Regions from separate parts of the Bacillus halotolerans genome, predicted to be linked through region 4. Evidence: predicted binding sites of a transcription regulator. Region 4 holds the regulator's gene; each other region holds the start of a gene.
What was found. The regulator LexA, encoded in region 4, represses DNA repair genes until DNA is damaged. The targets are predictions, from matches to a motif close to CGAACATATGTTCG.
Positions count from the first base shown of each region.

Region 1: a site for LexA is predicted at 3,637-3,650, ahead of DIC78_RS19590 (DNA polymerase IV). Genes of this name have one in related genera too.
Region 2: a site for LexA is predicted at 3,189-3,202, ahead of uvrB (excinuclease ABC subunit UvrB). Genes of this name have one in related genera too.
Region 3: a site for LexA is predicted at 5,528-5,541, ahead of DIC78_RS15915 (YolD-like family protein). Genes of this name have one in related genera too.

Region 1 is NZ_CP029364.1:3,788,389-3,795,898, reverse strand. Features, by position in the region: gene DIC78_RS19610 (bifunctional GNAT family N-acetyltransferase/GrpB family protein) at 1-1,017, opposite strand, end outside; partial or broken gene DIC78_RS19605 (antibiotic biosynthesis monooxygenase family protein) at 995-1,352, opposite strand; gene DIC78_RS19600 (GNAT family N-acetyltransferase) at 1,365-1,835, opposite strand; gene DIC78_RS19595 (YolD-like family protein) at 2,020-2,358, opposite strand; gene DIC78_RS19590 (DNA polymerase IV) at 2,355-3,593, opposite strand; gene DIC78_RS19585 (YqzH family protein) at 3,759-3,965, shown strand; gene DIC78_RS19580 (MBL fold metallo-hydrolase) at 3,978-4,256, opposite strand; gene DIC78_RS19575 (MDR family MFS transporter) at 4,488-5,717, shown strand; gene DIC78_RS21620 (hypothetical protein) at 5,771-5,932, shown strand; gene DIC78_RS19570 (VOC family protein) at 5,929-6,315, opposite strand; gene coaA (type I pantothenate kinase) at 6,321-7,280, opposite strand; gene dsdA (D-serine ammonia-lyase) at 7,369-7,510, opposite strand, start outside.
Region 2 is NZ_CP029364.1:2,638,355-2,645,864, forward strand. Features, by position in the region: gene DIC78_RS13480 (PEP/pyruvate-binding domain-containing protein) at 1-2,235, opposite strand, end outside; gene DIC78_RS13485 (CsbA family protein) at 2,866-3,096, shown strand; gene uvrB (excinuclease ABC subunit UvrB) at 3,279-5,264, shown strand; gene uvrA (excinuclease ABC subunit UvrA) at 5,272-7,510, shown strand, end outside.
Region 3 is NZ_CP029364.1:3,105,677-3,113,186, reverse strand. Features, by position in the region: gene ktrB (Ktr system potassium transporter KtrB) at 1-1,070, shown strand, start outside; gene DIC78_RS15935 (YiaA/YiaB family inner membrane protein) at 1,106-1,369, opposite strand; gene DIC78_RS15930 (glucosaminidase domain-containing protein) at 1,477-2,325, opposite strand; gene DIC78_RS15925 (MFS transporter) at 2,476-4,038, opposite strand; gene DIC78_RS15920 (cysteine dioxygenase) at 4,578-5,063, shown strand; gene DIC78_RS15915 (YolD-like family protein) at 5,571-5,924, shown strand; gene DIC78_RS15910 (hypothetical protein) at 5,946-6,374, opposite strand; gene DIC78_RS15905 (Panacea domain-containing protein) at 6,378-6,848, opposite strand; gene DIC78_RS15900 (helix-turn-helix domain-containing protein) at 7,047-7,292, opposite strand.
Region 4 is NZ_CP029364.1:46,206-53,715, forward strand. Features, by position in the region: gene DIC78_RS00215 (response regulator) at 1-151, opposite strand, end outside; gene DIC78_RS00220 (cytochrome c biogenesis protein CcdA) at 241-948, opposite strand; gene ynzD (aspartyl-phosphate phosphatase YnzD) at 1,169-1,342, shown strand; gene DIC78_RS00230 (YneF family protein) at 1,416-1,634, opposite strand; gene sirA (sporulation inhibitor of replication protein SirA) at 1,720-2,166, opposite strand; gene tkt (transketolase) at 2,319-4,322, opposite strand; gene DIC78_RS00245 (DUF896 domain-containing protein) at 4,497-4,730, opposite strand; gene DIC78_RS00250 (YneB family resolvase-like protein) at 4,794-5,447, opposite strand; gene yneA (cell division suppressor protein YneA) at 5,464-5,775, opposite strand; gene lexA (transcriptional repressor LexA) at 5,932-6,549, shown strand; gene DIC78_RS00270 (hypothetical protein) at 6,943-7,371, opposite strand; gene fosM (FosM family fosfomycin resistance protein) at 7,453-7,510, opposite strand, start outside.

The sequences.
Region 1 (7,510 bases), 410 kb from region 4:
CCCGTTTTTTTCATTTTCGCTATTGTAGCACACCACGCGTCCGTTCGCATTGTTTCTGCCTTTTTTCCACCGCTTCGCTTTTTCTTCTGCAGCTTTGATCCAATCGGTTTTTCCCTGTATGTACGGCTTGATATTGTCCGGGTACTGGGCCGCCAGCTGTTTTTTGAGCGCGGCGTATTCATTCGCTATTTCCGGATGAGCTGTGAGATAATCTCTGAACACCAAATGCCTTTCAATAGCAGGATGCCCTCCCTCATAAATATGGACATGATGGGTATGCTTATTTCCGCCCTTTTGAAAATAGCGTCTGCCAATAATGCCGTTTTCTCCTTTCGGCATATAGCCGAGCTCCGCCATTTTCGAATCATATTGGTTCACGGCCGCGATATCCTTTACTGCAATCAGGATATCAATGACCGGCTTTGCCGCCATATTTGGTATCGATGTGCTTCCGACATGATGCACGTCAATGATCTCCGGGCCGAGCACAAGCTTCAGACGATCTTTTTCCTCACTGAACAGCCTTACCCATTCTTCATTGTAGTGAACGACTTCAACCTTTCTTTTCGGATAGAGATGAAAGACTGACAGAAAAAGCCCCTCTGACGCTTTGACGGTTTTCGTCTTTACAAATCCTGCCTGCGTATACAGGGACACGGCCGGGCTGTTTTTCTCGGCTGTTACTACCTCGATTTTCTCAGCGTCTTCGTTCTGATCAATAACAAATTGCACGAGTGCTCGTCCGATGCCTTTTCTGAAACCGTCTGGATGCACAACAAGCCTGCAAATAGTCAGCTCATGCATAAACTTCTCGTATGAAATGACACCGAGCAGTTTCCCGTCTTCCCGGTATCCCGCAAATCGCTCCTGTGAGGCTCTGATATCCTCGGCTTTTTCGTGTAAAGCAGGGATTCCGTCAAAACCGATAAGCTCCGCTTCTTTTACATAAGCTGGCTTTTGAACGTCAATAATCTCACGCGATACAGCCTCTTCCTTATGCTGAAGAAATGCAATCATTTGTTTTCTCCTGAAAACAGCCGCTGCTTTTCGACTTTAGCGATGCGGATCGCATACGATTCATACCATACGCTTTTTCCTTTTTCTTTCGCTGCCTGGTGTTCGGTGTGATGCTTCCAATGATTGATTGCGTCCATACTCTCCCAATAGGAAACTGTGATGCCGGTTCCATCCGCTCCGCGAACGCTTTCCACACCTAAAAATCCGGGCTGGCTCGCCGCAAGCGAAACCATCCGCTCTGCTGTTTCTCCATATGCTTCGTCATTTTCACTTTTGACAGAAGAAAAGATAACAGCATAATAAGGAGGCTCAGGTGTTTTTGTTAAAAAATCCATAGCGGTTCCTCCTCATATGTTTTTCACAAAAAGAACCCTGTCTTGGCCCGGTCCATCGTAATTTGCAAATACTGAGATGCCATTCACTGTTTTGCCGCCTTTTTCAATTTCAAAACCCAGTCTTGTATGATACGCGATTGACACCTTATTTACCGGGGACGTCACGCACTTTACCCGGGTGCATCCCCTCTTCTTAACTGCTTCAATAAACACATCGTATAATTGTTTTCCAATTTGCATTTTTCTGAAATCCGGATGCACACCGGAAAAATGGATGTATGCCGTTACAGGATCTGATTGCGATTGAAATCCGATTAAAAATCCAGTCATGCTGTTATGTTCATGTGTGATAAAGCTGGTGTCCTGAAAATGTTCAAAAAATAATCGCGGGAGCTTTTCTTTCAGCTGCCTGCCGCCCCACCATTCATTCATTACAGACGTTACCATTTCATAATCTGAAGACGTGATTGTTCGAATATCCATTACGATTTGATCTCCCTCCGTCTGGCAAAACGAATGTCTCTTTTTTCTCACAATATAAAAATTATATTTTGCCTGACTGGAATTGTAAATGCCTTCTTTTCTGTATCATACGTTTCCAGACTGCTGACGGAACAATGTTTGCTATTTTTCACATCTAGTTCTCCCCCTCCAGGAGGGGGAACATTTACAGAAAAATATCAAGCACCTGATCAAGTCTCAGCTTACAGAGCTTGCCGGCGTCTCCTTTTATCCACACTGTTTTTTCAAATTCCTCATAGCGGCAGATTTTCCCGCTGCAGGTGACAATTTCGCCATCTTGAAAGCAGCTGACAGTAATATCCTGAGCAAATTCCATTGCCATGCAAAACGTTTGGTTCATCTCCTCCAGCTTATCCGAATCAAGGATTGGCCTTTGCAGCTTCTGTTTATGGCGTTTTCTCTCAAGCAGGCTTTGTTTATGTTCAGGCAGAAACATCCGGCTTCCTTCCCACAGCAGATTGCCTCTTTTTAAATGCTCATTCATTTATAATGCCCTCCTATTTTAGCCGCTCGTTCAAACGCCTGGCCTGCCGCTGTCAGTGAGGCCGCCCTGATGATCGCCGTGTCGCCGAACCGGTTTTTAATCCCGTCCATCACATAGCCGAGGCGCATCTTCTTTGCATAATCCTGAAATAAATTAAGCTGCCATACTTCATCAGATGAGAGCTGAGAGAGATTGACCCCGAGGCGGCGGACAGGCTTCCCGTCCCAAAACTTGAGAAACAGTCTGCATACAGCCTGGTACACATCCTGCGTAGAATTGGTCGGTTCCGCCAACTTCACTTGCCGGTTGAAGCCGGTCGGCAAATCAAAGTCAGCCCCCCTGCAGCTCACCGAAACCGTCTGCCCCATCAACCCGGCGTTTCGGCTTCGCCTGCATACCTCTTCACTCAGCTCCAGCAGAACGACCTTTATTTCTTTGTCAAAGTGTTCATAGTCTTTCGGGAGTGTCATTCCGTGGCCAATCGCTTTTTGTCCGTCCAGCGATGCGGTTGACACAGGAGAATAGTCGATTCCGTTCGCCGTCATCCACAGCACGTGTCCGTTAATGCCCCATTTCTTTTTTAAAAGCTCGAGCGGAAAAACCGCAAGCCCGCCGATCGTGCTGATGCCCATTCGATTTAAATGATGTTTCATCCGGCTCCCGACGCCAAACATACTCCCCACCGGAAGCGGCCACATCTCGGTTTTCATATTTTCTTTCGTTAACGTGAAAATACCGTTCTTATTCTTTTTGGCAAAATTGTCACACGCAATTTTGGCAAGCGCTTTATTAGGGCCGATTCCCACCCGGGCATAAATGCCGACCTCCCGCATGATTCTGTCCTGAATGCTTTTAGCAATCTCCTCGGGCGCCCCAAACAGCTTCTGGCTGCCTGTGATATCCATGAACTGCTCGTCAATGGAATAGGGTTCCACAAGATCTGTATATTCCTCTAAAATGGCGGTGATTTGCAGCGATACATCAATATACCGCTGCATACGAGGCCGGAGCACAACAGCTTCAGGGCACTTTTCCTGCGCTTCCCACAGGCGTGAGGCATTGGCTACCCCTTTTTGTTTCGCCAGCGGGCATGCAGCCAATACAACTCCGCCCCGCCTTTCCGGATCACCCGAAACAATCACCGGCTGATTTTTCAAATGTGGATTTTCCGCTTTCTCTACAGATGCATAAAACGATTGCATGTCAACGAGAAAAATCACTTTTTCTTTCATCATACACACCTCTAAAAAGAACTTATGTTCGCTTTCATATTATATGCGAAAATATGTTCGATTTATACTGGTAAATGATTCTTGTCTGACAGAAAATATGATGCAAGGGTTTGAGAGAGGTAAAACTTTTAGTAGAATGAAAGCGAGCATAAAGATAGGAGAGTCAATATGGAGAAATTTGTCGAAAAAATGTTGGGACAGGCATTGCGCCAATACGGCCGAAATGTTGCCATTGATCCGTTAAGCCCGTATGAAAAACAAAGCCTGAAAGCTGCTTTAGAGGAAAGACAAAATGAAGATCCAGACGAGGACCTGCATGCGCATATAGAGGATATCATTTATGACTACGTCACAAACCAAGGGCTGTTTTCTTAGTGACATGCACCTTCATTGTTGGAGAAATTTCGTATATCTGTTTTCGTATGGCCAGAAGGGACGCGGCTGATATCGACGGGAAGCGCCCCTTCTCATATACGGGCGCTCAAGCCCGTCAGCATAAACTTTAATCTGATGCCCGGTCTCACTCAGCATTTCAGGAACCCCGCCGATATGATCTACAGCCTGATGGGTCAACGTCTTCGAACGGAAATCCGTTTGCTTCTCCCGCCTTCCTAATGTCTTTAAACTGACCGGGCATTTCCTGCTCAATGAGAATTGCACTTTCATGATATAAGCGCCGAACAAAAATCCGTGTACTTCACCCTCCACTCAACGGCGTAAACGCCATCGTCAACGTGAAACATGAACCATTCAAAAAACAAAGGTCATCCTGCGCACACATAGTGTAATACAATCCCATATAAACCAGTAAGTAAAAAAATTTAATCCCCCGTTGGATAAGGAAATTTTTTCATGTATGATAGAAAAAGATCTTACTAACAGGAGAGAACAATAAACATGAAGACATGGAAAGATATCCACCCAATCAGCTGGACAATTATTATCGGAACCATTTTCGGCAGAATGGCAACATCGATGAGCATTCCGTTTTTAGCGATTTATTTAACAGCTGTCCAAGGCGCATCAGCGTCCTACGCGGGGCTTGTCATTGCGGCGAGCTCATCAGTCGGAATCATTGCAAGCTTTTATGGCGGATATATCTCGGACAAATTCGGCAGAAAGAACATGATGCTTGTATCCATTTTCGGCTGGATGCTGGTGTTTGCAGGGTTTGCGGCCGCTTCTCACCTCTGGGTATTTTTTGTGGTAAATGCGTTAAACGGACTTTGTAAATCACTGTTTGAACCTGCATCAAAAGCTTTGCTGTCAGATATGACAGAAGAAAAAACAAGATTGCTGGTTTTTAATCTACGGTATGCAGCCATTAATATCGGCGTTGTCTTCGGCCCTGTGCTGGGTCTGTACTTTGGTTCATCACAATCTACCGCTCCTTTTTTGGTGCCCGCAGTGATTTATGGGATGTACGGTGTGATCCTTGCCATCCAATTTAAAAAGCATCCACCCGCGACATTAGAACAATCCAGAAATATGAACGTTCGGGAAGCGTTTATGGTAACGCAAAAGGATCGTCTTTTTACAGTTGCTCTTATCGGCATTACACTATCCATCTTCGGCTTTTCGCAGTTCAGCTCTACATTCCCGCAATATATGGCGCAAAATCCTTTTATCGAAGATGGGACAAAATTGTACGGCTGGATGCTGACATTAAACGCAATTGTTGTTTTGGCAACACAGTTTCCCATCGTCTACCTTGGTAAACGGTTTTCGCCGCTTTGCTCCCTGATGCTCGGCAATATCATGATCAGCGCCAGCATGATGATCCTTACCATGTCACACGGCGTTTCTTCACTTGTTATCATTGTGGTTGCATTTACAGTTGGAGAAGTGCTCTTATTCTGTATGATGGATTTGTTTGTAGACCAGATTGCAAAACCCGGATTAAAAGGAACGTATTTCGGAGCGATCGGCTTTTCGCAGTTTGGGAATGTGATTGGCCCTTGGGCAGGCGGCTTATGTATCGATATATTTGGCGCCGGGCATCCAAGTTCCATTTTTTCTGTCCTTAGCGGCATCACCCTGCTTGGCCTGCCGTTTTTAGTGTTTGCCTATCGGAGGATGAAAGCGGAAATCACTGAGCAGCAACCCGGACTGGGGAAGCCGCTTTAACACAAGAAGAGGGGAGAGAATCGCTCTCTCCCGCAAAAACGAGGTGATGAAATATGAATATAGGTGATATTATGTTTCAGCTGATCGTATTTTTCATGTTTGCCGCTGTTATCTCGGCGGCTGTGATCGGCTCTACATATGCGAAAAACCGTAAAGCACAGCTGGACCGAATCGAAAAAAAGCTTAACAGCATGTCCGAAGACCAAAACGATTAACCGCTTGGGGCAACGAGCTCTACCTTAATCCGGTCAGGGTCCTCACAATAGACTGCATAATGCCCGTCTCCTCCGGCAAAAGGATGCCGGTCTCGGTACAGCACACGATAGCCTTTTGCTATCAATTTTTCAGTCATCAGGTCGACTTGAAGCTTGGATTCAGCATGAAACGCGAGATGGTTCAGCCCGACACGGCACCTGTGATATTTCGGCTCTAGACATTCTTCTTTTGCCTGAACAATCACAAGGTAAAAGTGATCTTTCTTCCAGCTGATGCCGGAACTCCATTTTTGAAACTCTTTATAGCCAAGCTCTGCTAAAAACCATCCCCAAAACCGCTTAGACGCTTCCAAGTCGGAGACATACAGCTCAATATGGTGCATCATGATCACACCCTTCTCACTAACACTTCTTCTACCTTATGCCGGTCTCCCTTTCGCAATATTAAATCTGACCTGAATTTAGTCGGCAAAATATTTTCATATAAATTAGGGCGGTTGACACTCTCCCAAATCGAGGTTGCCATCTTGTCAGCCTCCTGGTCAGACAAGTCTTTAAATTTATGAAAATACGAGTCCGGATTTTGAAAGGCCGTTTCCCGAAGAAGGCGGAAACGCTCTAAATACCAGGTAAGAATCCGGCTTTCGTCCGCATCTACGTAAATTGAAAAATCAAAGAAATCGGAAACAAAGATGCGGGGATTTTCCCGGTCATCCTCCAAGGTCGGCGATTGAAGAACATTAATTCCTTCGATGATCACGATATCAGCCTGTTCTACAACCTCAAACACACCTTCCTCACGGTCATAGGTTAAATGAGAATAGACCGGGGCCTTTACTCTTTCTTTTCCTGACTTTACGTCATTCAAAAATTCGAGGAGCGCTTTCACATCATAGCTTTCAGGAAATCCTTTTCTTGACAGCAAGTTTTTCTTCTTCAGCTCAGCTGTAGGAAATAAAAAGCCGTCTGTCGTGATCAGGCTGACCTTGGGCCGATCCGGCAAACGTGAAAGCAGCTTCTGCAAAATCCGCGCTGTCGTGCTTTTCCCGACAGCGACACTGCCGGCAATGCCGATGATAAACGGAATTTTGGCTGAATGAGGGTGCTTCAAGAAGACATTCACATGCTTATTTCGTTCGGCAGCGGACTTGACATGCAAATGAAGCAGGCGAACAAGCGGAATATAGATCGTCTCCACTTCCTCTACGGATAGATGATCATTCAGCCCTTCAACAGCTTTTGCCTCTTCTTCAGAAACAGCAATCGACAAATGGCCCCCAAATCCTGACCAAGACTGCCGGCTGTGCTGTGTATATAAAGTATGTAAATTAAGCTCTTTATTTTTCACTGTTTACACCTGACTCTCTGTAGCTTTAAACAAACGCTTACAAAGATTGTAACGGAAAACATTCCTACTGTCTGCTTATTTTTTCAATTTACCTTTTTAACAAGTCAGCACCGATTCGGTTATATGCAGCCATTTCTTCTTTCGGAACCATACTGCCTCCCGTTCCCCAGACAACATGTACGGCATTTTTCATGCTGTGACGCAGATCATTTTCAGACATGTCGTGTTTC
Region 2 (7,510 bases), 1.6 Mb from region 4:
ATCCCGAATCAATTTAACCGGCCCTGTTGCGATACCGCTTGATGCTGCAATTCCGAAAATATCATTCTCCGTGTTTTTTTCATCTTCTATGACAGCACCGACAATTTCTTCAGCCGCTTTCAGCTGCGCTTTTGTCGGTGTACCGAGATAAGCAGGCGCCTGTGCCAGCTCATACTCATGAAAGATTTGTCTCCGTTTTTCAGCCTTCTCTTGAAGGGATACGGGATGAAGGAGCGCGTTTTCCACCTCGTCATCATATAAGAACCAAAGGTCTTCTCGATCTCGGATCACACCGCTTTTTGCCAGCAATTCTCCTACCTTCAGCAAAAAGACTCTTGCCTTGGCATCCAGCATAGCATCAATGTAAAAATGATGATCATCTTTAATATTGGACGAATTCAGCGTCCATTGATAATAACGTTCAAATTCTTTCTGCAAAGCGGAATCCTCAATGCTTTGCAAGAATTCATTGTACAACTTCTCACGTTTTTCAATGGTCTTCTTAAATTCGTTGTCAAAATGATAGCCATTGCGGACGTAGTTTTGAATATGAGTCAATGCGTAATATGGATTCTCTGCCCAAGTCTGTTCAATCAGATCGTGGCTTTTTACAGATCTCCATCCGTATTCCTGTAAAAATTCATTGATTTTTTGCAGGAAACGTCTGCCCTCGTCGATTTGTTCTAATTTCTTCTGCAGCTGTTGCGGCTCGGTATGCTCAAAAATGGCTGTCAGACTCGGATTTTCTCGTACTTCAACGGAGAATTGCCATAGGCCGCGGTCTGTTTCCAGCGATTTGTTCATGACTCCTGTCAGCATTTCATAAAAATGTGAGTTTTCAGCTTCACCCTGAATGTTTTGATACATTGCTTGCAGTTTGTTCGTCAACAGAATTTGCGGGAAAACGATATTGAAGTGTTCCTCATAGGCCGTGAGATAAAAGGCCTTCAGTTTTTTAAAGGCCTCCAGCGCACTTTCCGGAGTGTGTTCCGTTTGTGTGAGTTGGTCCAATGTCCGGTAAAACGGAAGGTACGTGTTATGAATGATGTCGTACATGCGCTCGGCCAATATCGGAAAAAGCTCTTCGGCACTGTCCTCAGGAGGCTGTTGTTGTCCGCCTTGATTTTTTGAATAAATATGTCCCCGGTAAACTTTTACTTCATCGACGATGACACCGATCGGGAACTGCTGCATACTTTTCTTTAAGCCGTATTCAAGTGCGGGCACAATAAAAGATGAAAATAGCGGACTGACCGGGCCTTCGATGTTGGACTCCATATTGAGCCAAAAATCATCCATATCCTCGCCGGTGATCATGAAGTTCCGTTCTTCCTCAGCCGCTTTTTTATCCTGTTCAATGGTGGTAATTGGCCGTGCCTGCAGAAGGTACAGTTTATGATTGGCGATGCCGAATTCTAAATCAACAGGATATCCGTATAGGGCTTCGGTTTTTTTGGTGATTTCAGCCAGCTCAATTACCTGTTCATCTGTAAGGCAAAAACGGCTGCGCATGTCTTCGCTCGTTTCTTTTTCGGCAATGCCTTCTGCTGCGGACTCCATGTAGATCTCTTTTAAACCCATTTCTTTCTGAATCTCAAATGAAGCTTTATGAACGATATACGTGTCAGGAGTGACGCTTCCTGATACGACCGCTTCTCCCAGGCCGTAGCTGGCGCTGATTAATAACTCTCTATCATCATGGGTAACGGGATTTTGGCTGAAAATCACACCCGATATTTCTGAATTAATCAGGCCCTGCACCACAACACCCATTAACGGCTCTGCGATTTGATTGTTCATTTTCTTCTTATAGCGGCTGACCCTGCCTGAGAAAAAGGAGGCCCAGCATTCTTTCACCTTAGCCAGAAATTCTTCTTCTGTTTTTATATTTAAATAGGTTTCATATTGACCGGCGAATGAAGCGCCCTCTAAATCTTCTGAGGCTGATGATGAGCGGACGGCCACGGAACGATATGATTCTCTCAGCTCGTAAAAGGAGCTCGTCAGTTCGTTCTTTAGCTCATCTGAAAATGCTCCGGCAATAATGGCATTTTCGATATTTTCGCTTGAATCATGAAGCTGATTATCCTCCATAAAACGGGCGAGAGCGTTCGTTTGAATGATAAACCCATCTGGAACAGGAAGTCCGTGTTTGGTCAGTTTAATCAGATTCATGCCTTTTGCTCCAGCCAGCTGACTGGATTCTTCAGCTTGGCGAAATAACACAGAGTACATGTTTAAAACCCCTCTTTCCTTAGTATTTTTCTCTCTATCTTTTATTTTTGGGAGCCAATGTTCAAAAAAATGATAGTGAACACTATCACTCAATTGTAGGTTTATAGGAAAATGTTGTCAAACGCAAAAAGCCCTAAATAAAATGAATATTTAAGTTAGTTAGATGATCATGAAAAATAAAACTGAGCGGGTCTGTTTGCTTATTTTTTCGTATTCGCAAATCGTTTCACTGAGCTTTCAGATCGCTGTTGGTCAAGCTTCCTTCACTTAAACGAGACTTAATACCTACCTTCCTGTTGATTTGACAATCAGTACAGTTTCAGCTCTCATTCAGCCGCACTAAAGTCAATTTTTCTTTATATTTGATACCGTCTATTTTGCCTGCCGGTAATCTATTATTTTATTATGAACATTTCTTCTGTCCGGGTTGAATAGCTGGATTTGGGTCTTGCCAAAAAATCGGACGAGGCATCTGTCTATCTATAAGAAGAGAGTTTTGCGGCAGGGCACGATGATTGAATTGAACTGAAAAAGGGTATGGTGTAAAAAGAGGGAACCATTGCACGATTGTCCGATTCTTCATTTTTTACTATAATCAAATCAGATGAAGAATCCCTGAGGAGGGTTTTTGTGATTACAAAAGCCGTTTTTGCATTATTTTTCCCTTTTATGCTTGTCGTCCTATTTACGAGAGTGACCTTTAACCATTATGTGGCGATCGCTCTTACAGCTGCATTGCTGTTTGCTTCTTATTTAAAAGGCTATACAGAAACGTATTTTATTGTAGGATTAGATGTTGTCTCTCTTGTGGCCGGCGGACTTTACATGGCCAAAAAAGCTGCTGAGAAAAAAGAAGAATAAACCGGACATAATGAATATAAAGATGAATTCCTGCTTTTACGTTTTAAAAGCAGGTTTTTTATACATGAAAATAGCTGGAAATAAAAAACCACCGAACTTTAGTTCGTATTTTTGGTGATTTTGCTTTCCATTGTGTTACTATATCTATAGGAAGATTTCGTTAAAGAAACGGAGGCTTATTTGTGAAAGATCGCTTTGAGTTAGTCTCAAAATACCAGCCCCAGGGAGATCAGCCGAAAGCCATTGAAAAGCTTGTCAAAGGCATTCAGGAGGGCAAGAAGCATCAGACTCTGCTGGGTGCAACAGGAACGGGCAAAACATTTACGGTGTCCAATTTGATTAAAGAAGTCAATAAGCCGACACTCGTCATTGCCCATAACAAAACCCTTGCCGGACAGCTTTACAGCGAGTTTAAGGAATTTTTCCCGAACAATGCTGTCGAGTATTTTGTCAGCTACTATGATTATTATCAGCCGGAGGCGTATGTGCCTCAAACGGATACATTTATAGAGAAAGATGCCAGCATTAATGATGAAATTGATAAACTCAGACACTCCGCTACATCGTCTCTGTTTGAACGGAGAGATGTGATTATCATTGCGAGTGTGTCTTGTATTTACGGTCTCGGTTCGCCTGAAGAATACCGTGAAATGGTTGTGTCATTGCGTCCTGAAATGGAAATTGAGCGCAACGAGCTGCTTAGAAAGCTTGTTGACATTCAATATGCCCGCAACGACATTGATTTTCAGCGCGGTACGTTTCGTGTGCGCGGAGATGTAGTGGAAATTTTCCCGGCATCCCGTGATGAACACTGTGTAAGAGTCGAGTTTTTCGGAGATGAAATTGAACGGATTAGGGAAGTGGACGCCCTGACCGGAGAAATTTTAGGCGACCGTGAACATATCGCGATTTTCCCGGCATCCCACTTCGTTACGCGGGCCGAAAAAATGGAAAAAGCGATTCAAAATATCGAGAAGGAGCTTGAGGAGCAGCTGAAGGTCATGCATGAAAACGGCAAGCTTCTGGAAGCGCAGCGCTTAGAGCAGCGGACGAGATATGATCTTGAAATGATGCGGGAAATGGGATTCTGCTCCGGCATTGAGAATTATTCAAGACATTTGACGCTTCGCCCGCCGGGTTCAACGCCGTATACGCTTCTCGATTATTTTCCTGACGATTTTATGATTGTGGTGGATGAGTCGCACGTGACGATTCCTCAGGTGCGCGGCATGTTTAACGGAGACCAGGCGAGAAAGCAGGTGCTGGTGGATCACGGATTCCGTCTTCCGTCAGCGCTTGATAACCGCCCGCTCCGGTTTGAAGAATTTGAAAAGCATATGCACAATATCGTCTATGTGTCAGCCACACCAGGGCCGTATGAAATTGAACATACAGATGAAATGATAGAGCAGATCATCCGTCCGACAGGGCTTCTTGACCCGCTTATTGACGTGCGGCCGATTGAAGGCCAGATTGATGATTTAATCGGTGAAATTCACGCGAGAGTTGAACGGAATGAACGGGTGCTTGTAACGACTTTGACGAAGAAGATGTCAGAGGACCTAACCGATTATTTAAAAGAAATCGGCATCAAGGTTAATTATCTGCATTCAGAAATTAAGACGCTTGAACGGATCGAAATTATTCGTGATTTGCGTCTCGGCAAGCATGATGTGCTCATTGGCATCAACCTCCTGAGAGAGGGGCTTGATATTCCGGAAGTATCCCTGGTTGCGATTTTAGATGCGGATAAGGAAGGCTTCCTGCGTTCGGAGCGTTCGCTTATTCAGACGATCGGACGGGCGGCGAGGAACGCGGAAGGCCGTGTCATCATGTACGCCGATAAAATGACGAAGTCTATGGAAATTGCAATTAATGAAACGAAACGCCGGCGCGAGCAGCAGGAGCGGTTTAACGAAGAACACGGCATTACGCCGCAAACGATTAATAAAGAAATTCGTGACGTGATTCGTGCGACTGTGGCTGCTGAGGACAAAGCGGAGTATAAAACAAAAGCTGCGCCGAAGTTGTCGAAAATGACGAAGAAAGAGCGTCAGAAAGTCGTCGAACAAATGGAGCACGAAATGAAGGAAGCCGCCAAGGCGCTTGATTTTGAAAGAGCCGCGGAGCTTCGCGATTTACTTTTAGAGTTAAAAGCGGAAGGATGATGAAAGAATGGCTATGGATCGGATTGAGGTGAAGGGAGCAAGGGCGCACAACCTGAAAAATATTGATGTGACCATTCCGAGAGATCAGCTTGTCGTTGTCACGGGCCTGTCTGGTTCAGGGAAATCCTCCCTTGCCTTTGATACCATATATGCAGAAGGGCAGAGACGATATGTTGAGTCGTTATCCGCCTATGCCCGCCAGTTTTTAGGGCAAATGGATAAGCCTGATGTCGATGCGATTGAAGGGCTTTCTCCTGCCATCAGCATTGACCAGAAAACAACGAGTCGAAACCCGAGATCTACTGTCGGTACGGTAACGGAAATTTATGATTATCTGCGTCTTTTGTATGCGAGAGTAGGAAAGCCGCATTGCCCGGAGCACGGAATCGAAATCACGTCACAGACCATTGAGCAGATGGTGGACAGGATTTTGGAATATCCGGAGCGGACGAAGCTTCAGGTGCTGGCGCCGATTGTGTCCGGCAGAAAAGGCGCTCATGTAAAAGCGCTTGAGCAGATCAGAAAACAAGGCTATGTCAGAGTCAGAATTGACGGCGAGATGGCCGAGCTCTCTGATGAGATCGAATTAGAAAAGAATAAAAAACATTCAATCGAGGTTGTCATTGACCGGATTGTGGTAAAAGAAGGCGTAGCAGCCCGTCTGTCGGATTCATTGGAGACAGCGCTTCGATTAGGTGAAGGGCGTGTCATGATTGATGTGATCGGTGAGGAAGAGCTGATGTTCAGTGAGCATCATGCCTGTCCGCATTGCGGATTTTCAATCGGTGAACTTGAGCCGCGGCTTTTTTCATTCAACAGCCCATTCGGAGCGTGTCCAACGTGTGACGGTCTAGGTATGAAGCTCGAAGTTGATGCAGATCTTGTCATTCCCAATCAAGATTTGTCGTTGAAAGAGAATGCAATTGCCCCTTGGACGCCGATCAGCTCACAATATTATCCGCAGCTTCTTGAAGCGGTCTGCACCCATTACGGCATTGATATGGATGTACCGGTAAAGGATCTGCCGAAGCATCAGCTGGATAAAGTCCTTTATGGAAGCGGAGATGACCTGATTTATTTCCGTTACGAAAATGATTTCGGGCAAATACGCGAAGGTGAAATCCAATTTGAAGGCGTATTGCGCAACATTGAAAGACGTTACAAGGAGACAGGCTCGGATTTCATCCGTGAGCAGATGGAGCAATATATGTCCCAAAAGGCTTGTCCGACTTGTAAAGGTTATCGGCTAAAGAAAGAGGCGCTTGCGGTACTGGTCGACGGACGTCACATCGGAAAAATTACCGAGCTGTCTGTCGGAAATGCCCTTGATTTCTTCAAAGACCTTACGCTTTCTGAAAAGGATATGAAGATTGCCGATCTGATTTTGCGGGAAATTGTGGAGCGTTTAAGCTTTCTGGACAAAGTTGGACTTGATTATCTGACACTGAGCCGGGCAGCGGGAACATTGTCCGGGGGAGAGGCGCAGCGGATCAGGCTGGCAACTCAAATCGGTTCGCGGTTATCCGGTGTGCTTTATATTTTAGATGAGCCATCAATTGGTCTGCACCAGCGTGATAACGACCGTTTAATCAGCGCGCTGAAAAACATGAGAGACCTGGGGAACACACTGATCGTCGTAGAACATGATGAGGATACGATGATGGCAGCCGATTATTTAATTGATATCGGCCCGGGTGCCGGCATCCACGGAGGACAAGTTATTTCCGCGGGAACTCCGGAAGAAGTCATGGCAGATCAAGATTCGTTAACAGGCAGTTACTTATCAGGGAAAAAGTTTATCCCGCTGCCTCCCGAAAGAAGAAAACCGGACGGCCGCTATATTGAGATTAAAGGCGCTTCAGAAAACAATTTGAAAAAGGCAAATGCCAAGTTTCCGCTAGGAACGTTTACAGCGGTTACGGGTGTATCAGGATCAGGGAAAAGCACCCTCGTCAATGAAATTCTTCACAAGGCACTGGCGCAAAAGCTTCATAAAGCAAAAGCGAAGCCCGGCAGCCATAAAGAAATCAAAGGCCTCGAACATTTAGACAAAGTCATTGATATCGATCAGGCGCCGATCGGAAGAACGCCGCGGTCAAATCCTGCGACATACACCGGTGTTTTTGACGATATTCGCGATGTATTCGCACAGACAAATGAAGCGAAAGTTCGCGGCTATAAGAAAGGCCGTTTCAGTTTTAATGTGAAGGGCGGACGATGTGAAGCCTGCCGCGGAGACGGGATTA
Region 3 (7,510 bases), 1.1 Mb from region 4:
GCTTTATGACATTTGCTGTTCTGATCGTCATGATTTTAGGAAAAAAAATCGGATTGAAAGAACGAATGCTGGTCCGGGAAGCCTTAAACCAGCCGACAATCGGCGGCGTGATAGGCCTTGTCAAAGTCCTGTTTCTATTTTCAATCAGTATCGAATTGATCGCCGCCCTGATCTTATCCATCCGGCTTGTGCCCCAGTATGGCTGGGCATCCGGATTGTTTGCCAGCGTGTTTCATGCAATATCGGCTTTTAACAATGCCGGTTTTTCTTTATGGCCGGATAATTTAATGAGCTACGTTGGTGATCCTGCAGTCAATCTTGTCATTACTATCTTATTTATCACAGGGGGCATCGGGTTTACGGTGCTATTTGACATCCTGAAAAATCGGCGTTTCAAAGCCTTTTCATTACATACAAAACTGATGCTAGCGGGAACGTTCGTTTTGAATATTGCTGCCACACTGATTATCTTTATTTTAGAGTACAGCAACCCCGGCACGCTTGGTTCCTTGCATTTGCCAGATAAACTGTGGGCTTCGTATTTTCAGGCAGTGACGCCGAGAACCGCGGGCTTCAACTCTGTGGATTTTGGCAGCATGAGAGAAGGCACCATTGTATTTGTCCTGCTGTTGATGTTTATCGGAGCGGGCAGCGCTTCAACGGCGAGCGGTATTAAGCTGACTACTTTTCTTGTGATTTTGATGTCTGTCATCGCTTATTTAAGAGGGCATAAAGAAACTGTTATTTTCCGCCGGACCATAAAATATCCGATCATTATTAAGGCCTTAGCAGTCAGTGTTATCAGTTTGTTCATCGTCTTTATAGGGATTTTCGCCTTGACCATTACAGAACAAGCGCCGTTTATACAGGTTGTTTTTGAAACTTTTTCAGCTTTCGGAACGGTCGGACTGACAATGGGGCTGACACCCGAACTGACAACAGCGGGGAAATGTATCATTATTGCGATTATGTTCATCGGAAGAATCGGTCCGTTGACGTTTGTTTTTTCATTTGCTAAAACAGAAAAATCAAATATTCGTTACCCTGACGGTGAGGTGTTTACTGGGTAATGTAAAAAAATCCGGCATATTACATGCCGGATTTTTTATGATTCAATATGAGATTGACTTTGTCTTTTTTCCTGCTCCGCGATGATATCATTATCTTCTGCGTTATCACGCGTCACTTTTTGTGTAAGGATCGCGCCGACCGCTACAAGGATCATCACTGCAATGTAGTAGCCTTTTTCATTGAGTTCGAGATTATCAGCGTTATAGAGTCCGATACAAAACAAAAATACTCCCGCAAAAAAAGTGAAATAAGCTAATACAGTAAAGGCAACCGTGTTTCTCCGTCTATATTTCTGCACCTTTGTTCCCTCCTGAAGCATAGTTATTAAGTGATAACTTCCGTGGAATATTATACCTCAAATTCCCCTGAATGGAACAAAAAAATAAAAATACCAGGAAAAACGGCTCAGGTTGCTTCCTTTATTTCAACAGCTGAGTCATCAATCCAGCCGACCAGTTTATTATTGACTTGGAATTGGTACCATGTGGACTGGCCTTTCTGTTTTTTAGATACAACCTTTATATCCTTGCCAACGTAAGATTGCGCAGAGGTCAGCTTAATGGATTGATCATCAGTAGAAGGCTTAGACCATACATCTTGAACGGCGCTGTCTTTGATGGAGCCTTTTAAATCCACAGATTTCAGAGATGGATTCACCTCATCGTATTCATCTAAATCGTACTTTTCCACAATGGCGCTGATTTTGTCAGCATATTCCGGATCTGTGGCATAGCCTGATGTTTGAAGAGCGCCTGCTGCTTCTTTATAATCCTCAGCTTCAAGCACCGGCTTATACTTCTTTTTATTCCACGATGTGCCTTGGACAAATAATTTGGCGTGATCATCCATTGATTCAAAAAACGTGCTGTATTTGCGGAATTTCGCGCGAATCGTTTTTCTTTCCCCTTTTTCAAATTCATCTGTATCCATGGTAACGTGATGTCCTTTATAATTTCCTTTTACGCCAAACAGGTTGTTGGCTTTAGAGGCAAGCTCGCTGTTTCCCCAGTCAGATTCGAGTATGGCCTGAGCTATCGTTATGCTGGGAAGGACATGATATTTTTCATATAAAATTTGAGCATGTCCGGAAAGGCTGTCAATAAATACTTGCTGTTCATCAATTTCTTCAGGTTCTTTGGATGTTTCAATTGGCTTTGAAAGAGTTGTCGCTAAAACAAACAAGGCTAGCGGAATCGATACAACGAAAAATAGAGAAATGAAGAGTCTACGTTTTTTCAGTTTTTTACGGGCCATGAAAACCTTCCTTCGATTTAAAAGATTACGAGTGTAAAAGAATCTACCTTTAAGAATTTTACTTGTACTTCTAATATTTTTCAATTCTTTAGGGATAAAGTTTGAGAGAGAACACACAAAAAGCCTTTCCCATCAAGGGAAAGGCAGTGATCATGTATCTATTTTTGTAAGACTGTGCTGTTTAAAATGTCTGAGCGCATCACGATATTCTTGATCATGTATGACTTTATGAGATTTTACGGCAGCCTTTGTCAGTCCATGTGCAGAAACAGCCGGTTTTTCCGGAGCGGATTTTCCTTTATCATGAGGCTTATGAGCCAGCTTGTGCCCCATTCCGGTGGCGTTCATACAAAACGATAAACAAACGAGCAGCACGCTCAGGATAAAAGAAATCAAAAACAGATCATGATAGGCAGTCATCATAGAATCCTGCATCGATCCGTTTTGTCTGGCAGCATCCTTTTTCGTGAAATAGCCGATCAGGATAGGCACACCCATATAGACAAACAATCTTAAAAACTGAACAGCTGTCATTCTTTTGACCAGATCAGGAAGCGGGCCGCCCATAGCGGCTCCCATTAGTCCTGCTGCGACCGTCAGGCCGGTTCCTGCTGCCAGCATGATGAACAGCGCCGCAAACACATAGAGAGACGATTGATATTGCATATGAAGCCATTGAACATTCACAAAAACGAGAATGAGAGAACCTATAATCCCCAGCATCCCTGGTCCGACTTTATCATATAACAGAGCACTCGCAATAGCTGCTATGGCCACTCCAATCAATAGAGTCATGTTTAAAAGAATGAGATGATCTCGGGATATATCATACATTTGACGAAGCAAGCCTTGAAAAGCTGCCAGACTGACAGCTACCGTAATCGTTCCTGCCGCTATGATAAATAAACCGAGCACAGGTTTAGGCAGCAGCATCTGTTTAATAGAGATGAAAGGGTTTTTCACCTTATATTCTACAAATAACAGAATGAGGAGCAAACATAAAGCAACCCCAAAACCAGCCCGTACATAACCTGATGAAAAGCCCCATTTTTGCAGAAAAATGAATGTAAACGCTGAGGCTGCGGCCACGCATACAGATAAAATGATCCCTGCTCTGTCGAGTGATGACTGTTCCTTTTCTGATCCCCCATGATGCTCATCATAGAGAAAGAAATAACTCACTGCGACGCCGACCAAAGACAGTGTGCCAAAGGTAAAAAACAGCCATCTCCAGTGACCGTAGCTCAACGCGATCGTTCCTAAAATCGAACCGATAATAACAGAGCCATAGAACCCGCCGATAAGCACCAGTAGTGCGTAATTCCGCCGGTCAATCGGAAATGACAGGACTAGCATCGGAATCATAATCATCAGCATGACACCTGTAGCCGCTCCCTGTAAAAAGCGTCCTGCCGCCATCCAGGCAATATCGCTTGAAAATGCGAAGAGCAGTGAGCCAAGTATAAAAACGGGTAATGAAGCCAGATAGATCGGACGGGCACCGAATTTTTTCCTTAGCAGCGGTCCTGCCGGAACTAATAAAGCGAAGGCCATATTGCCGATCAATATTGGATTTACTGATGTGAAGTCACTTGTTCCAACCGTCTTCTGAACAAGGCCTTGAACTGACGACAATGCCGTGTTAGACATCAATCCCGGCCCGACCGCTAAAACAGCGAGCAAAGAAATCAGCCAATAGTGTTTTGTCTTCATGTTGTCATTCCTTCCTATATGAATACATACGAAACACATCATTTTTTGAAAACAAAAGAAGCTAATAGATTTTGCATGCCATTAGCTTTCATTCGGATTCTCTCCCCATCATGGGAAATGATATTATTTTATGATAATATGTGAAAAAATGAGCATATACTCAAACATTATTCCAAACCGATTGTGTTTTGTCAATGGCGCAAATTTCAAGCACAAATCAAAAACCTGAACGGCTTTTGCCCGATATCGTGACTTATGAGTCCCTGCCTGCTCCCTCAAGCGATTTAAAGCAGGCCGTTTTAAAAGTAATCCTATCGGTCTTCGCTTGGGTAATGACGGCACCTTTCAATTCACTGTTTTCATCAAAATTCAAACTAATCAACCCGAATAAGTTGGTGATAAGAACAACATGTTGACCGCACATTTTTTTTGTTCACTAGGCGTTTGCCGCCTCTAAATTGTCTATGGGTAAATATCATGAACTAATCTGCGAAATACCAATGCCAGGCAATTTTAAATGATCCGGGAGGTAAAAACGAATGGAACTGTATGAGTGTATCGAAGAAATTTTTAGCGGCTTGAAAAATCCATCGGTTAAAGATTTGGCAGCTTCTTTAACACAAATTCCAAACGTGTCAAAATTGAGTCAACCATATATAAAGGAACCAGACCAGTACGCTTACGGCCGAAATGCCATCTATAGAAACAATGAATTAGAAATTATCGTGATTAACATTCCCCCAAACAAGGAGACAGCAGTCCACGATCATGGTCAATCCATTGGTTGTGCAATGGTGTTAGAAGGAAAACTTCTCAATTCTATTTATCGCTCAACCGGCGATCATGCAGAACTCTCCAATTCATATTTTGTCCACAAAGGAGAATGTCTTATATCAACCAAAGGTTTAATTCACAAAATGTCCAATCCGACTTCCGAACGAATGGTGTCTCTTCATGTTTACTCACCCCCTTTGGAAGACATGACGGTCTTTGAAGAACAAAGTGGTGTATTGGAAAATTCATGATTTATAGCCTGAACTACTTTACTTGATTAGTTTGTTATATGTCATTTTTCAAACGCAGGAGCCTAACGAAGGAATATCTGACCTTATCATTGGTTTATGAAATGCTCCTGGGGACATATGATTTCGGATCAACAGAAGGGTTCAGCGAATGAACCCTTTCTATTAAAAACAAAAAAACCCTTATAGAATAAGGGTTTACAGGTATGGAGCCAAGGGGGCTCGAACCCCTGACCTCTACGCTGCCAGTGTGGAGATGGGTTTCTGATACGAACAGATGTTTTATTCTCAAACCCTATTTTATAGGGTTTTCTTACATAAGTTTCTGATTAAAAATATTCTTTTTTGATTAAAAATGAGGAAGTTGGTCCCCAATTCGTCCCCATCTGTCCCCAAAAGGCATTATAACATACTTGTTTACGTCCCTATGTTGCTTAATTCCTTCCAATAATTTCTCCATTGATAAAAGAACATTCGTTCGCATATAATTTATTCAAGGAGATGATCGGAATGAGTCAAGGGATTTACGATAAGAGATGGGAACAAAAATTCATATTACCTGAACAAAGGGCTGCCCTTTTAAACAGAAAGAGAGAAGTCCAGAAGATCGAAAAACCCATTCTTGATGAATACCAGCTGGAGGAAATGGCACGTACTATTTGCGAAGCCATGGAGTTTAATTCTGCTCTGGTTATCAGAGTATACAGAGACGGCTTTATCGAGGAAATAACAGGACATGTTCATTACATAGATGACGTAAAACAGAAGCTGCACGTGAAAGATTTAAAAGGTGATACAAATTTTATTGGATTTGATTCAATTATAACTGTGGAGTGTATTAAGCAAGAAGAAATAAGTGGATAAGAAGCAGTAAAAAAAGCTCACCTATTGGTGTGCTTCCTCTTCTAATCTATAATTAGTACGGTCAACTACCCATTCCCGATTTAACATGACTGTTTCCTTAAATAATTCATACTCTTCGTTTTTCAAATTCCCAACTGGAGATTCAATCCTCATATTTTTGACATTGCTCCATGAAGTTTTATGTGTCCTTATATAACACTCTTCATTAAGCCCCAGTTTATTTTTCAAACCAGAATCTATATGTATATCATGTTTTGGATGAGGTAGTCTTTGTTTTAAAGTAGAGATCGGTAATATCTCATAATCAATACTCATAGGATTGGGGCAGTCGTCTTCAAATCCTATAACCAAAACAGGGCGAGCTTTCACTTTTATTTTTCTCGCCCTAGTATCATAATACTTTTCTAGAGATGTGAAAATTTTTCCTACATTATTTATTGGATCGGACAAAGATTAGTGCACCTCACAATCGATAAGTTGCTCATCATTAATCATTATATCGTTTATAATGTCTTCTTTCTTTATAATATCGGATCCGTTTTCGTCATCATGTAAACCTAACCTTGAAATTTTATAAGCAGTGTCTTCATGACTCAAATTCCTAAGGTATCCAGCTGTATACTTACCATAATCATGAATAACTTCCCTTAAAGTATATTCCTCCTCTAAGGTTAATTCGTCTTTGTAGAATTCCAGCATTTTAAAGCTGCCTCTTACCCTACGGCTTACCGGCCCATGAACCCATCCTTCAAAATCGTTATTAAATAACCATTCTCCGAATGTAGCATAATGATGTTTTTGAGCGAAATACAGCAGTTTGTGCATCTTCATTTCTGTTAAATCATTTTCACCATCAGAAACATTAAAAATTGATTTGTAAAGTGATTCTAGTGCTGCTGCAATTGGTAAAATGTCACGGGGCATATTAAACACCTCCATCAAATAAAAAGAAACTGTTTGTTTCTTTCTTATTCCATAATATGTGAAACTTGTTCGGATGTAAATAATAATGATTAAAACTTATTAACAATTTTTAAACCTTTTTAATCAGTTTTAAACCAAAAGTTTTATAAATGAGTTGTTCTGAATAAAACAAGAACCCTCCTCATCTGGAGAAGGGCTTCATTCATCATACGGCCGGTACTTCTTCCGGCCGGCTTCTAATTCTTTTTTCTTTTCCTCTAAATCAGTCCGAAGAAACAAACTAATGCCGCTCAACTTTTTAACTGGAATAAGCTTCCCGCTGCTTATAAGCTGGCTTATACGTGCCCGATTAACCCCGAGTAACTCTGCTGCCTCGTTAGTGGTAAGGACTTCACGTCTGATGAAGTCCTCGACCTCCTGACGGCTTTTTAGATGATGTTCCATGTTATCTTCTCCTTAAATCCTTAATGATCGTGTAAATGGTTAACGCTAAGACAAAGATCATAACGCCTGTTGTAAAAGGGTTTGTCCAAAATGAGCGCAGACCAATGGATGCAACACTAAGCAGTATCATGGAAAAAATGAATGTTTGTTTTCTCTTCATATTGTATGCTAGACTGTTTATAATTATATTGAGAAGCGAGCGACCAACTCGCTTCCCT
Region 4 (7,510 bases):
TCACTAAGTCCGGCCGAAGTTTTTTATACAGGTCAGCCGCTTGCTCGCCGTCCGCCGCCTCGCCTGCTATTATGTAATTTGCCTCTTCCAAGATCTCTCTGATTTTTACTCTCATGAACTTGGCGTCGTCTACAACTAAAACTCTTGTCATATTCCCCTCCAAAAATCGAATTCCTCAGGTAATAGTCTTATTGTACCAAAAACAAAAGGATTAGTAGTAGTGCAAAAGTAATTTAACAGTCAGAAACCTGTAAATCCACCAAAAAGATCCGACAGCAAAATAATGATCAAGTTCATCCAGTCAAAAAATAGCAAGACCCCAATAACAATCATAAGTACACCGCCCGCTTTCATGATCAAAAGCTGATTCTTCCTGATCCACTTCAGTTTCGTGATGAAGAACGACAATAATACAAACGGAACGGCAAATCCGAGAACATATAGCATCATATACGGTATCGCTGAGCCAGGATTCGTACCTGCTAATGTGATAACAGCCCCCAAAATGGGACCGGTGCAAGGCGTCCATCCGGCCGCAAAAGCCATACCGATTAAAACGGAACCGAAAAAACCGCCTGGCCTATGCTTAAAATGGACTCTGCGTTCTTTCATGATAACCTCAGGCCGAAACACGCCAAGCGTAATAAAACCAAACAAAATAATAAGCAAAGCGCCAACTTGCCGAATGGCATCATGATAATCCCTAAACAGGGTTCCAATAAAAGATGTTCCATATCCTAAAGCTATAAAAATCACTGAAAACCCCAGCAAAAAAAACAGCGTATGGGCCAAGCTTCTTTTTTGCAGCAATAGTTTCTCTGTTTTCACATCATCCATGCTGACTCCTGTAATATATGACAGGAAAGCCGGATAAAGCGGCAGGCAGCAAGGCGAAATAAATGATAAAAATCCCGCGCCGAATGTCAGAAAATAATTCACATCTCCCATGTCATCATCCCTTCATGATTTGACATTCCTTCAAGTTATGACAAAATCATTTCATTTTTTTAACACTTTCACTCGAAGGATTTCTATTTTCAAAAAAAACTTATATAATTTAATTTGACATTGAGACATTGTACTCCTTCTCATTTGAAAATTAGTATAAATATGGATATAATATAAACATTCACTTTTGAAGATCTAATGTATGAAAGGATACATCCCTGTGATTAGAGAGCATCTATTAAATGAAATTGAAAAAAAAAGAGCAGAGCTGCTGCAAATTGTCATGGCGAACGGAATGACATCTCATATTACGATAGAACTCAGTCAGGAGCTTGACCATCTTCTCATACAATATCAAAAGCAGCGCCTTCGAGCAGTAGCGGGTGATGAATGATTGCAAAATAAAAAACCCGATAAAGGGTTTTTTATTTTATAACCATGTTTCTCTATATCATAATCTTTACGTATTATTTCGTTTGATTATTCATGGCTTTCATCATTTGATTGATTTTCTTTTGAGAAGGTTTCATTCCCATTTGCATCATCATCATGCGTAACATTTGTTCATTAATAGGCGGATTCTTTTTAAGGTAGCTCATCATATATTTACGAGCAATAAAAAACCCGAGTGCAACACCTATGAGCAGTGCAACAACGCCCACTAGGATGCCAACCCATAAAGTCATTTTATTTCCTCCTTCATGTTGTCTAGTTTAAAGTGTACTAAACCAAAAGCTATTATACAACATTTACATCTCTTTTTCTTCGGTTTTAGACAAAATTTCTTTCTTTCACCGGATTTAACCACCCATACCGCTTCGTATTGAAATCCATTGCAAGAAAGCAAGGGCTTACTTTGCGAAGAACTTCAAAAAATATCGTTTCCGCCTCGTAATCTCCGTTAGCAACAATTTCAATCATGTGTTCTTTCATCATAAAAGACGCTTGTCCCTTTGCTTTTGGGAGAGATAATCTATAAATATAATCCAGCTGTGTATAGTTTGTATTGTTCAAATTCATTTTTAACCGCTGATGCATATGTAAAATCGGAATGGGTTTCGTAATATATTGAATTTGTTTCTCTGTCATTTCATACTGCTGCCTCGTCAGGCTTGTCCAATGATAGTCTTGAAACAGATCAAACATAACCGATTCCCGCCCGAAATAGTGATTGGCAAATTCCTCTTTGATCAGGTACGTATAGTAGTGACGTTCCATCTTCTCATCCCCTTTTCCAGCAGCATTTCATTTGCATTCTATTATACAAAAGAAGAGAAGAAAGAATTGTCTATTACTGTTAAACAGCCAATACTATTTTTGTCGGATAAACAAGAAAAAGAGGATGATTTGACTCATCCCCTTTGAAAAACTTATTTATTGATTAATGCTTTGACTCGATCCACAACGTTTGCAACTGAGAAGCCGTATTCATTGATAATGGTTTCGCCAGGAGCGGAGGCGCCGAATTTGTCAATACCGAGCACGTCTCCTTCAAGCCCTGTGTATTTGCCCCAGCCAAATGATGAGCCCATTTCAATCGCAAGACGTTTTCTCACATCTGACGGAAGCACGGAGTTTTTGTATTCATCCGATTGTTTCTCAAAACGATCTACTGAAGGCATGCTGACGACAGAAACATCAATATTTTCTTTTGCCAATTCTGCCTGTGCCTCGATTGCGAGGCCAACCTCTGAGCCCGTAGCGATGAGAAGAGCGTCAGGTGTTTCGTTTTTAGACTTAGAAACAACATATGCACCTTTTTCTACACCAGCCAATGCCTCTTCAGCTGTTTGGTCGATTGTAGGAAGGTTTTGACGTGTCAATACAAGCGCTGTTGGGTGATTTGTGCTCTGCACCGCAAGCTTCCAAGCCGCTGCTGTCTCATTACCGTCTGCAGGGCGGATTAAAGAAAGGTTAGGCATTGCCCGTAATGAAGCAAGCTGCTCAACCGGCTCGTGAGTCGGTCCATCTTCACCGACCGCGATACTGTCGTGAGTAAAGACATATGTCACAGGAAGACCCATTAATGCTGCAAGGCGAATGGCCGGACGCAAGTAATCAGAGAAGACAAAGAATGTTCCGCCGAATACACGAAGTCCGCCGTGAAGCGCCATACCATTTAAGGCTGCACCCATAGCAAATTCGCGAACACCAAACCAGAAATTTTTTCCTGAGTAATCAAGCGCTGTATAATCACCGGAATTTTTAATCGTCGTTTTGTTTGATCCTGCTAAGTCTGCAGAACCGCCGACAAAGAACGGAATTTTATTCGCAAGGCCGTTCAGAACTTCACCTGAAGAGGCACGGGATGCCAGACTGCTTCCTTTTTCATAAACAGGCACCTCTTGATCCCAGTCTTTCGGAAGTTCTCCTTTGATAGCCAGCTCAAGCTGTTCAGCGAGTTCCGGATAAATTTCTTTATATTTAGCGAATTGGTCATTCCATTCCTGTTCCTTTTTCTCGCCGGATTCTTTTACTGTTTTTGCGAAATGCTCATATACTTCTGACGGAACGTAGAAATCTTCTTCATACGTCCATGCATAAGCTTCTTTTGTTAATTTACTTTCTTCTTTGCCAAGCGGAGCACCGTGAACACCGGAAGTGCCGGCACGGTTAGGAGAACCGAAACCGATTGTCGTTTTTACTTCAATCAATGTAGGTTTCTTGTCGTTTTGGCGTGCTTTTTCAATTGCCGCAGATAATTCTTCAATATTGTTTCCATCTTCAACGTAAAGAACTTCCCAATTCATCGCCTCGAAACGCTGTTTCACGTTTTCAGAGAATGAACGATCCAGATCTCCGTCCAAGGAGATGTCATTAGAATCGTATAATACGATCAGACGGCCAAGCTGAAGATGGCCTGCAAGTGAAGCGGCTTCAGAAGAAATACCTTCCATTAAATCGCCGTCACCGCAAATGCTGTATGTATAGTGATCGACTACATTGAATGAATCGCGGTTGTAAGTTTCGGCTAAATGGCGTTCTGCGATAGCCATTCCGACCGCCATTGCGATTCCTTGTCCAAGCGGCCCTGTTGTTGCATCAACACCGGCTGTATGTCCGAATTCCGGATGCCCCGGTGTTTTGCTGCCCCACTGGCGGAATCCCTTAAGATCTTCAATGCTAAGATCATACCCGCTTAAATGAAGCATGCTGTATAAAAGTGCTGATCCGTGTCCCGCAGATAAAACAAAACGGTCGCGGTTAAACCACCCAGGGTTTGCCGGATTTACATTCATAAATTTTGTCCATAGCGTATATGCCATTGGCGCTGCCCCCATAGGCATACCAGGGTGACCAGAGTTTGCTTTTTCAATAGCGTCTATTGATAGTGTGCGAATGGTAGCAACTGATTTCTTTTCAATTGTATCCATAAAAATCCCCTTCCTTATATGTTGTACCCTTTCATCATAAATGTCTGACGACTTTTTCTCAACTGTTTCAGCTTAAATTTGAGAGAAACTTGATGAATTTTGTCGCTTGAAGAAAGCGCTGTTGTTTGTAGTATATACAAAAGAGGAATACGATATTGCCGTATTCCTCTTATATTAGTGAAGTCTGTTATTATTTTTTTCTCTTTTTAACTTTTCAGGTGTTACGTCATTGCCTTCAGGATCAATGATTTTTACACTTTTTAATGTGTTTTTCATAGAAGAACGAAATCCTTTTAGGTACTCTTGACGGAGCTTTTGCTGTTCAGCTTTTTCTTCTTCTGTAATAACGCCAGCTTTAGCTTTTGCGGCAAGTTCATTGATTCTGGCAATTTTTTCGTTTGAAATCATGATAAACTCCTTTATTGCATTTTGTCTATATACTACTAAAACAAGAGGAGTTTTACAACTGATTCACTCGCCTGTCTGCTCATTCTCTATGTATTCCTGAAAACGCCGATGGACTGTCGCCTTTGACACATCATAGCCAAAACCTCTCAACGTAGCCGCGATTTCAGCAAACGTCAGTTTATTCGCTCTCAACCGGACAATCTCCGAGATCGGAACTTCTATTCTTTCTTTTCCGCTGTTTTCATGCTGGTTTTTCAGGTTCTTTTGTGGCTTAAAACCATTTTTCACTGCGCGTTTCATTCCGCGTTTAATTTTCATGTTGTGGATTTTCCGCTGGTATTCCTCCACAATGCTGACGATTTCCAGCACCATAGAGTCAGCCTCTGATAACTCCAGCTCACCTCTGTGAGCGGTCGTATATACTTTCACACCTTCCCTGTAAATACAATGAAGAAGTGCAATTTTCGCGTTTCCCCGGCCGAGTCTTGTTTCATCCTGAACTAAAATCACATCAATATTTGAATTCTTGATATGATCAAGCAAATCAAATACACCATCCCGGTCCATTTCATATCCGCTGGCTTTTTCAGAAATCACTTTGACGACTTCCATGCCGTTCTCGGCAGCAATGGCCGTAAGCTCCTCCTCCTGCCGCTTTAATGAGGTTTCTTGCTGTTCTTTATTTGTGCTTACTCGGGCATAAATGAGTGCTTTCACCTTCTACCTTTCCTCTCTATTTAACAGTAGCCAGTTCGTATGCAGCCGGGTGTTCCTTTTTTAATGGAATCACCAATTCATCCCCCGGCTGAATCTCAGACGTCTGGAGATTATTTTTTTCAGCTACCCATTCAACAAAATCACTTTTATTTATCTTTTTTGAGTCATCCACCTGATCAGCAAGCGACCAGAGCGTATCCCCAGACTGAACTTTTATTTTAACATATTGATTAAGCTCCTGGTCGCTGCTTGTATATGACAACAGAAGGATAACCACGCTTAGAATCACAGTGAACAGGCCGACAAAAATAATAGATTCTTTATTCATGATAACAACCTCCGACAAGAATGTTTGTTCGCTTTTTTATAATTTCAGTATATACGAACAAACGTTTCTGTCAATTGTTTTTTTCGAACCTATGTTTGTACTGTCAGGAAAATCATGCTATAATCTATTTAAAATCGACGTTTAGAGGTGCAAAAAATGACGAAGCTATCAAAAAGGCAACTTGATATCCTCCGTTTTATTAAAGCAGAGGTTAAATCAAAAGGATATCCGCCTTCGGTTAGAGAGATCGGAGAGGCTGTCGGCCTTGCGTCCAGTTCTACTGTCCACGGCCATTTGGCCCGTTTGGAAACAAAAGGGCTGATTAGACGCGATCCGACAAAACCAAGAGCGATAGAAATTCTGGATGAAGAAGTAGAGATTCCAAAAAGCCAAGTCGTTAATGTACCGGTAATCGGAAAAGTAACGGCGGGCTCACCTATTACAGCGGTTGAAAACATTGAAGAATACTTCCCGCTTCCTGACCGTATGGTTCCTCCGGATGAGCATGTGTTTATGCTGGAGATCATGGGTGACAGTATGATTGACGCAGGTATACTTGATAAGGACTATGTTATTGTAAAACAGCAAAACACGGCGAATAACGGTGAAATCGTAGTGGCGATGACAGAAGATGATGAAGCTACGGTAAAACGTTTCTATAAAGAGGATACACACATTCGCTTACAGCCTGAAAATCCAACCATGGCTCCGATCATACTGCAGAATGTCAGCATATTAGGAAAAGTAATTGGTGTGTTCAGAACTGTCCATTAAACTATTGAACTATCAGTTACAAAGAATAAACCCCCTCTTCCTTTGCGGAGTGGGGGTTTTGTTTTAAAAAAAAGCAGGCTCGCCCTGGCTTAGGTGCGAACCTGAATAGGAGGAAAAAGAACATCATGTTTACACCATAATTATCCATCATTCAATTGTTGAAGTCAAGAAATTTTCTTTCCTTAACGAAACTTTTTTTAAAAAAAGTGCTGTTTAAAAAATTAGACGTTCTTTTCTTATAAATGTTTCGATTTTCGGACGTGAAAAGATGAGTTATACTCTCCTCTTTTATATTGAGCGAGGCAAAAGGAAATATACTGAATATTTAGTACATAGTTTATTTAGTTAATTTATTCCGCAAAAAAAGCTCACTTCTTTTCAAAAATGTGAGCATCAATCAAAATTAAAATATTCTACACCATAGCGGCCTTTTACATGAACACTTGCACAGTTTTCTGAATGTTCTTCAGCTAATATTCGATACCGGTGATAAGGTTCAATGGAAACCTTATCGTGAGCGCTAAAGTCAAACCAATTACCGGTGAATTGTTTTGTGCTTAACGTAGTATAATCCCCTGCAAGTCCCATTCGCTGAAGCTTAATGTTAACTGAACAAGTGTTCACTCCTAATATCGTAAATTGGTATCCTAAAAAATAATCCATTGCCGGTACATCACTAATGTTTTCTACATAAAGCGCTTTTGTTCCGTCATTTAGAATAAAGTCGGTTTTATGCTCAAAATGTGAAGTTGCTGCATGAATGGTCCCGGTTCCAAAAACACATAGCAAAACAGCTGTCATGAGCAATATTTTATTTCTCAACTGCAATCCCCCTCCTTTACCATATATTAACCCCATAAGATAAATATGTATATTCCCTGTTACTCTGTTTCCCGTGCTTTTTCAATCGTTAAAATCCATGTGGGTTTTAGCTTGCTTATAATATTGAAGTCTGTCTTGA